One region of the Sporosarcina sp. OR05 genome, then DNA from elsewhere that is predicted to be linked to it. Evidence: riboswitches for the same ligand, from Rfam matches in the RefSeq annotation. Region 1 holds a riboswitch; the other holds the start of a gene.

Region 1 (4,392 bases):
ATCATCAACCCGTTGTATCCTGCAATTTGAACAGTCGCCATAATCATTAACGCAATCGTCGTGAATGTCACACGAGGTGTTTCAAATAATTGGACCAGTTTTCCTTTTTCTACAACTTTGTTTGCTTTTTTAACTTTCTGTGCTGCTAGCCACTCAGGTGATTCATCTAAATTCTTACGTACAATGAAGGCAAAAATGACTGGTAAAATGCCGACGAAAAATAGTGCTCTCCAACCTAGCGTCGGAAGAATGATCGCACTTAGCAACGCGGCTAAAATGACACCGTATTGTGCGCCTACACTTACATAAGAAGAAGCTCGTCCTTGTTTGTTTTTCGGCCACGCTTCAGCGACAAGCGCCATACCGATTCCATATTCCCCACCTGCACCGATACCTGCTATGAATCTGAACAAATAAACTTGCTCAATACTTGTTGCCAAACCTGTTAACGCCGTACCGATTGCAAATAATATCACTGTATACGTAAATACTTTTACACGTCCGTATTTATCTGCTAAAATTCCAAAAACAATTCCGCCGATTAACATCCCGATATTTGTAATGGATGAAATCATCCCCCCTGTAGCCAGGTCAATGTTAAACTCTGAAATAATCATTGTCATGGCAAAAGAGATGAACATAATGTCCATTCCTTCCAATGTTAAACCTGCGACAGACGCGACAACGGTCTTTTTACGATAATCCATGTACCATTCCTCCAGTTTTCTTATGGCTTACACTCTTTCACTTCCAAAGGAATGGATCTAATTTATGTGATTCCATTCTCCTTTTAAGCCTCACAGGACTTGTATTAAAAGAGGACTTACAAAAAACGCAAAAATAAAAACCCTATCGTCTCACAGAGGACAAAAGGGCATGAAAAAACCGAGTTACGCGAACTCAACTATATCAGCAGCCTTATCAGCCTCTCTGGACCGAATTAAAGAGCAATTATTTTTTTCTTATTGTAACAAAGCAATTCATGCTTTTCTACAAGAATTTTACGGAAAACCAAAGTTGGAGTAGCATAAAAGTTCTAGTAATTTCGAAAGTCAGGTAAATCTATTTTCACCTAACTACTTTTTCCCTGTTAATTGGATTAAAGCGAACGATTACATTTCCGTGCCATATATAGCGACATACTGATTTTGTAAAACAAAACGATTGTTTTTCCAAACTAAAGTATTTAAGAAATACCCTAAAGAATCTGCATTATACCGTCCGGCAATCTTTTGATAAATCAGGAGATCGTCTACACCATTCAAATCGAAGTCTACAGGATATATGCCACTTAAGGGATTTAGAAATCCAGTAATTGGTTGCTTTAATTTGCCGTTTGCATCATAAATTTCGTTCAAATATGATTTGTCCCTGAGAGAAAGATCGATTACATATTTCTCGTTATTTACTTCACTAATGAGTTCCACTTTATACTGATCCAAATAATTTACGCTGTATGTGTACCGGTTGTTATACACACTTGAGTCAAAGATAAACCTAGCTTGATTTCCAATATAAGTGACAATGTAAGCATTCATAATTCCGCCACTCCCACCGGTTGCGATGCTGATTAGAATTTCATCCACACCATTTCCCGTAAAATCACCTAGGAAAAGTGTCGGATTGTAACCTGTATTTTCCGGCAATGGGATAGAGCCTATTATTCCTGTTCTTCCGTCTCGAATGTGCAATACAATATTTTGTGTAAAGGGACTGTCCGGCGTTTTCGTACCCGTCAAATACACTTGGTCCATTACATGATCCCCATTCACATCCCCATGAGCGAACGCCACTACCATTGGATGATGCTTTGGTGAATTAACTTGATAATTCATCTTACTCCCCTTTTCATGCATACTTTTAGTAACTATGTTATGGACGAATGTTGGAATTGTTACCGTTTAACATCATTTATTCGCGCGTAATAAAATAATTTTCACATATTTCACTTGCAATCTGTTTTAAGAAGAGGTATGGTAGGAGTAATTAAAAATTTACTTATTTCGAAAGTTTTGAAGTAAGGATAGAGGCGCAAAGACCATCAGTACACAATTCGAGGAATATGAGATCCGACGAAAATTGTGGAAAGGGGAATTTGCCGAAGTGGAGAGATGCTCATAAGTCTCGAAGCTGGTTCTGGGTTGAACAAACACAGAATTGTCATATAGGAAACTATATGGAGGGCTATCTTATGCAAAAGAAATAATTTATTATTTCACTGCAACAACGAGCCCTCGTTGTTGCTTTTTGCGTTCATTTACAACTGCCCTTCTCCCTCTTTTTTATTAAAAAAATGATAGGATGTGGAGAAAGATGAATTTCGGACAAATTGTAACTGCTATGGTGACACCTTTTAATGAACACGGAGAGATTGATTTCCCAGCGACAAGGAACTTAATTAACCATCTGCTAGCAAATGGGACAGAGGCATTAGTCGTTTCAGGAACGACAGGAGAATCCCCGACATTATCAGAGAAAGAAAAAGTGCTGTTATTCAAGTTTACAGTGGACGTTGTAAATGGCAGAGTACCGGTGATTGCCGGAACAGGTTCGTTCAACACAAAAGAGTCAATTGAACTGACTTTGCTTGCAGAGGATGTAGGTGTAGATGCTGTCATGCTCGTCACGCCTTACTACAATAACCCTTGCCAAGAAGGACTTTATCAACACTTTAAAGCAATTGCTGCAGCGACATCTTTACCCGTAATGCTTTACAATATCCCTGGCCGCAGCGTCGTCAACATGTCTGTTGATACGATCGTTCGTCTTGCTAAAATACCGAATATCGTTGCCATTAAAGAAGCAAGTGGCAATCTAGATGCAATGGTTGAAATTATTGAACGCACTCCAAAGAACTTTGCTCTGTATAGTGGAGACGATGGATTGACCATTCCAATCTTATCGATTGGTGGAGCAGGTGTCGTTTCTGTTGCTTCTCATATTGTTGGCAATGAAATGCAAACGATGATTAAAAACTTTAAATGTGGCAACACCGATGTTGCCGCAAGAGAACACCGCAAATTATTACCAATCATGAAAGCCTTATTCTCAGCTCCAAATCCAACTGCTGTAAAAGCCGCATTGAACATAAACGGGGTTCCTGTAGGCGGCGTGCGTTTACCAATGGTTCCATTGACAAATGAACAGCTACGTACTTTGCAACAAGTCTTAACAATTCATGAAGTTGTAGCTTCCTAACATGTAAAAAGCCTGTGCAGGAAATGTGTAACACTCCCCGCACAGGCTTTTGTTTAGATAAAATCGCGTGTATTTATGCCGTAATAGCGCATGAATGCACCATCTACATTCGCTAAGAAGTAATCGACAGCCTCTGTAATTGTGTAGTCCGGCAGTCGCTCTTCACAATCAAATTCTCTCCATATCGAGTCCAATCGCCACCCTCTATCATCATGAATGAATGCTATAATCGGACCTTCTCTTTCGTCATGTTCCATCGTGTAATAGTAAAAATCGTTCATCCTGTCCCACTTTGACAATGCCACTCCAAATTCAAGCAATGCAAGTGCTGGTTCTAAAAAGAAACACTTGCCGTTCACCAGAATTTCCAACTTTCCTTGAATATCCACTAACAACTTCCCATTCCTTTGGCGAATCAATTTCTGCTCAATCTCAACTGTCGAATCAACCTGAAAGTGTATTTGCAAGCTAGTCAAATCTCCAACTCCTCTACAAGCAATATATATGCTTGTATTTTAGCATACCATCACCGAATGGTACGTTTCGTTCAAAATCGAGGAAAGTTATACGCAAAAAACCTTCCCCTATTAATGCAGAATAGATGGAAGGTTTTTTGGTTCCTCTGTTTTTATCATACTGACATGTAGTTCGTTCAAGTTGTTAACAGCTGCGTAAAACACTTCTTTCACATCAAAAATTTCTTTTCGCTCTAATTCTTTATAGAGCCATGCTTCGTTTAAGTTTCTTGCTAACAAAACTTCCGTGTAAATCTTCCCTTCAATGATAACTGGCACGTCAATTCCCTTGCTTGTGTATGTGTTTGGATGAACGTGTTCGACTCGTACAGATTCTTTCTCTGCTACTAACTTCACAGACAAACTCCCATTTGCCTCTATGATGGCTAGCTCCACGTCCTTCACATTGTACACTTGCTGCTCCCTTAGCATTTGTAAGATTGTATCAATTGGAAACTGTATTTTTTTCATTTTCTCTACTAAAAACTGCCCTTGGTAGATGACAATTGTCGGTTCAAATGTCAACATCCGGCCAATCCTACGATGTTTCATCTTCACTTTAGCGGTAAACTTCTGTAGCAATGCAATGGCAACAATTGCGACAGCCGTATAAATATGATTAATCTTTGGATCAGCAATATCAGCTCCGACAACGGCTCCTAACGTTAGAATGACTAAA
Region 2 (4,392 bases), on a different contig from region 1:
CATTTACAATCGGTTTTACATCTGGATTATTCGGCATTGGTGGCGGCACGATGATTGTCCCAGCACTCATTTTGTTATTCTTATTTCCTCCACATGTTGCTGTCGGTACATCGATGTTCATCGTATTCCTATCTGCTATCGTCAATTCAATCACTCATATTTCCCTCGGTCATGTACCATGGTTGTATGCGTTAGCAGTCATACCAGGTGCCTATATTGGCGGAACAATCGGTACGATGTTGAATAAAAAAATGGATTCGGATACATTGGTGCTCGTGCTACGCATCATGTTATTGTTGTTCGGATTGCGATCAATCTATGAGGGGATTTGGGGATGACCAATGGAACAATTTGTCGAAAAAATCCACATATATCATACAAATGATCTTCATAGTCATTTCGAAAGCTGGCCACAGATTAGCCGCTATCTTCTTACACAACAAGCAATTCATGCAAACGCTTCGGAAACGAGTTTCCGTTTTGATATCGGCGATCACGTCGATCGTTCCCATCCATTTACAGAAGGAACGGCCGGAAAAGGCAATGTGGCGTTGCTGAACAGCGCAGGGTATGACGCGGTGACAATTGGCAATAACGAAGGCATTACGCTATCTAAAAATGCATTGAATACACTTTATGAAGGTGCGGATTTTGACGTCATACTTTGTAATCTAGTCGAAACTGACGGGTCCATTCCAAAATGGATGAAGCTGTATAAAATTTATAGCACCGTCGAGGGGACTCGCGTTGGCGTTATCGGAGCGACAGCGATGTATACGGATTTTTATTCAAAACTAGGCTGGCACATTCATGAACCACATGCCGCTCTGAAAGCAGTCGTCGAAAAAATTCGTCACGAAGTGGATATCCTCATTTGCTTATCTCATTTAGGTGTGAATGAAGATCGATTACTTGCCGAAATGTGCCCTGAAATTGACGTCATCCTCGGAGCGCATACGCATCATTTATTCCCTGATGGCGAACTTGTCCATCATTCGCTATTAGCAGCGACCGGGAAATTTGGACAATACGTCGGGCGTGTGACGCTAGAAGTGGATACAAAAAGCAACCGATTGCTGAATAAGCAAGCGACTGTTATCCCAGTAGGAGATTTGGCTTCTGGAAAAGATGATGTGCGCGAAGTGAACGGGTTACTAAATGCTGGTCAAATCGCATTGGATGAAAAAGTATTCTTCATTGAAACACCTTTGAAACAGCAGTTGTTTGCGAATAGTTCGTTAGCTACTTTTTTTGGTCAAGCGCTCCTTGCCTATACACATGCGGATTGTGCGATGTTTAATGCGGGCATATTTTTAAGAAGCCTTGAACAAGGGTGGGTAACAAAGCGTCATCTACACGAGTTACTCCCCCATCCGATCAACGTTTGCGTAGTAACATTGCGCGGTGAAGAGTTGCTGCGTGTTTACCACACTGCACAAAACGAGCAATGGCCGCAGTTGGAAATTAAAGGACTCGGTTTCCGCGGAACACTTATGGGCAACATGATCTTTGAACAATTAGCCATGAACGGGGATGGACACTTGCTGGTCGGCAGTGAAATCGTTCAAACAGACCATATATACCGATTGGCCACACTCGATATGTTCACATTTGGTTACTTCTTTCCGATGCTGAAAGATGTTGAAAAAGAGTATGTAATGCCTGAATTAATTCGCGATATTATGGCTTGGTATGGCAAACGTGAAATGATGGAATCACTTGGATTGCTTGAAGAAAATGAATAATAGTCTTTTAGAATGAACCACTCTTATCCTGCATAAGATTATGTAGGAGGAGTGGTTTTGAGATTTCATGGGCAATCACCCCGAAAATTTCATAGGCGGTCAAGGCGTCTTCAACGACAATATCCCCGCCACTATAACCGTGAACCAAGGCGCAAGCGTCGTTGGTTTCCGATTCTTTTTCCTGCATTACTCCTAACAATCGGCATGTTTTTGTACATCGTCAATTCAAAACTAACCCCCATCTACATTCAGTATGCAGAAGTCCAAACCGAGAAAATTGCCGCTTATGTCATCACACAAGCGATTAAGTCCCGCTCGACAGATATGTATGATGTGAATGAAATTATTGAAAATGTACCGACAGACTCACCTGGAATGGTGACAAATACATTTAACACTGAAATCATTAGCAAGACGATGGCAGAGATACAAACTCTTGTTGAAGCGCATTTAGAGCTTGCTGAAAGAGGCGACTTGGAAATGTTGCCGCTAAGTGAGGATATCGAATACGATCCTGAAGAAATGGAATCATATGGAGGCGTCGTATTTTTCGTACCGATGGGGCAGGCGACAAATATCCCCCTTATTGGTAACTTGGGACCTAAAATCCCGATTCGTTTTCACGTCATTGGCGATGTTCAAACGACGATAAAACATGAAATTGAAGAATTTGGAATTAATAATGCCATGGTGACTGTGAATGTCGTCGTAACGGTAAATGTTCAAATTATCGTCCCTTTAGCGACAACGAAAAGCACGGTGCAACAACAGATTCCAGTTGCTATCGGTTTAATTCAGAGCCCAATCCCTCAAATCTATAGCAAAGGGGATGTCAGTGCTCCGCAAGTCGAAGTACCCTATCCGGGAGTAAATGGAAAAGAGTAAGAGCTACTTGTAATCTGACGTGTAACCTGTTATTGTTGTAGAACAAGAGGAACACCGATTAGGTAGAGGCTGCATGACTTAAGAGTAATAGGCGCAAGATTGGCATCTAAGACCGTCTATGAAAGGAAGTTTTGCCGAAATATGAATGAGGATTGCCGATCCGTTCATATTGGGGTCATTTCGAACAGGGATGACACTGTCATGTATATTTACTACATGATGAGCTACAGATCGTACGTTAGATAAAGTCACCGAAGATTATCCAACAAACGACATGTAGAAAAGCCGATGCCTAGCACACAAACGTGTAAGGGCATCGGCTTTTTATTTCCCCCTACTTGTTCTTCAATGATAAATAAGAAATTGAGGAGGAAAATAGTATGATAGGTACATGGGTTTCAATCTTACCACCACTGATTGCGATTGTGATGGTATTAGTAACAAAAAGGGTTTTATTATCGCTAGGATCGGGCATTTTAACTGCCGCATTATTGGTAGCATCCTTCGGTCCAGTAGACACATTGAAAAACATTTGGTCCGCTCTAACAGTATCTTTTTGGGACGGTGGAGCACTTAATACGTACAATATTTTCATCATGGTCTTCATCTTATTCCTAGGCATTATTACAGCGTTTGTCAGCTTGTCAGGTGGCAGTAGAGCGTTTGCTGAATGGGCAGTCCGACGAATTAAAACAAGAAGAGGCGCAAAACTGTTGACCATTATTCTTGGTATCCTCATTTTTGTGGACGACTATTTCAACGCATTAGCTGTTGGCCAAATTGCTCGTCCGATCACAGACAAGCACAAAATATCAAGAGCGAAATTAGCATACTTCATCGATTCAACGTCAGCACCGATTTGTGTCGTGTCACCAATATCTAGCTGGGGAGCATTTCTGATCGGCCAATTAGCGCTGATATTGGGCACTACGGCTGCTGTAAATTATTCACCACTTTCAGCATTTCTTATGATGGCACCGATGAATTTCTATGTTATCGCTACATTAGCGATGGTCTTCTTCTTTGCTTGGACGAATATTGACTTCTTTGAAATGAAGAAACACGAAGACCGTGCACAGAAAACGGGCGAATTATTCGACCCGGAAAAAGAAATTCCGGGGCAATTAAAAGAAGATTTTCCTGAGCATGGATACGGTCATGTAAGAGATTTAATCGCTCCAATTGTGACATTAATTGTCGCGACGCTCGGTATGATGGTATGGACTGGTTACCGTGCAAGTGACTCTCTAAGCATTTGGGCAATTTTCGAGAACACCGATGTACCTTTATCATTAGTAACAGGTGGAACAATTGGAACAATATTAGCCGCAATTCTTTACATTGCACAAATGGGACGAAATGAGACGGCGTCTTATACATTGGTCGGCAAAGCATTTACGACAGGAATTAAAGCAATGATGCCAGCAATTCTAATCTTGGTATTAGCATGGGGCTTGACACACTTAATCGGCATTTTAGAAACAGGTCCATTCTTATCGAGTGTTGTTGAGCAATCGAACATTCCGGTAAACTTCTTGCCAGTTATCATGTTCGTCCTAGCAGGTCTCATGGCGTTTTCTACAGGAACATCATGGGGATCATTTGGGATTCTATTACCAATCGCCGGGACAATTATGACAAACGCAGCACCAGAGTTATTGCTTCCAGCATTATCTGCTGTTCTTGCAGGCGCTGTATTTGGTGATCACTGTTCACCTATTTCCGATACGACGATTCTTTCTTCGACGGGAGCTGGATCCAA

What was found. Region 1 has a riboswitch for lysine ahead of dapA (4-hydroxy-tetrahydrodipicolinate synthase). Riboswitches for the same ligand answer to the same signal wherever they lie in the genome.
Region 2: linked by a shared signal. The riboswitch ahead of NRI27_RS17455 (Na+/H+ antiporter NhaC family protein) and the one ahead of dapA (4-hydroxy-tetrahydrodipicolinate synthase) in region 1 are both predicted to bind lysine.

The regions. Positions count from the first base shown of each region.
Region 1 is NZ_JANKJL010000014.1:1,707-6,098, reverse strand. Features, by position in the region: gene NRI27_RS15485 (MFS transporter) at 1-707, opposite strand, end outside; gene NRI27_RS15480 (VCBS repeat-containing protein) at 1,113-1,835, opposite strand; lysine riboswitch at 2,017-2,195, shown strand; gene dapA (4-hydroxy-tetrahydrodipicolinate synthase) at 2,314-3,198, shown strand; gene NRI27_RS15470 (DUF7878 domain-containing protein) at 3,252-3,674, opposite strand; gene NRI27_RS15465 (DUF421 domain-containing protein) at 3,786-4,392, opposite strand, start outside.
Region 2 is NZ_JANKJL010000020.1:7,524-11,915, reverse strand. Features, by position in the region: gene NRI27_RS17470 (sulfite exporter TauE/SafE family protein) at 1-338, shown strand, start outside; gene NRI27_RS17465 (bifunctional metallophosphatase/5'-nucleotidase) at 342-1,745, shown strand; gene yunB (sporulation protein YunB) at 1,803-2,630, shown strand; lysine riboswitch at 2,686-2,865, shown strand; gene NRI27_RS17455 (Na+/H+ antiporter NhaC family protein) at 3,011-4,392, shown strand, end outside.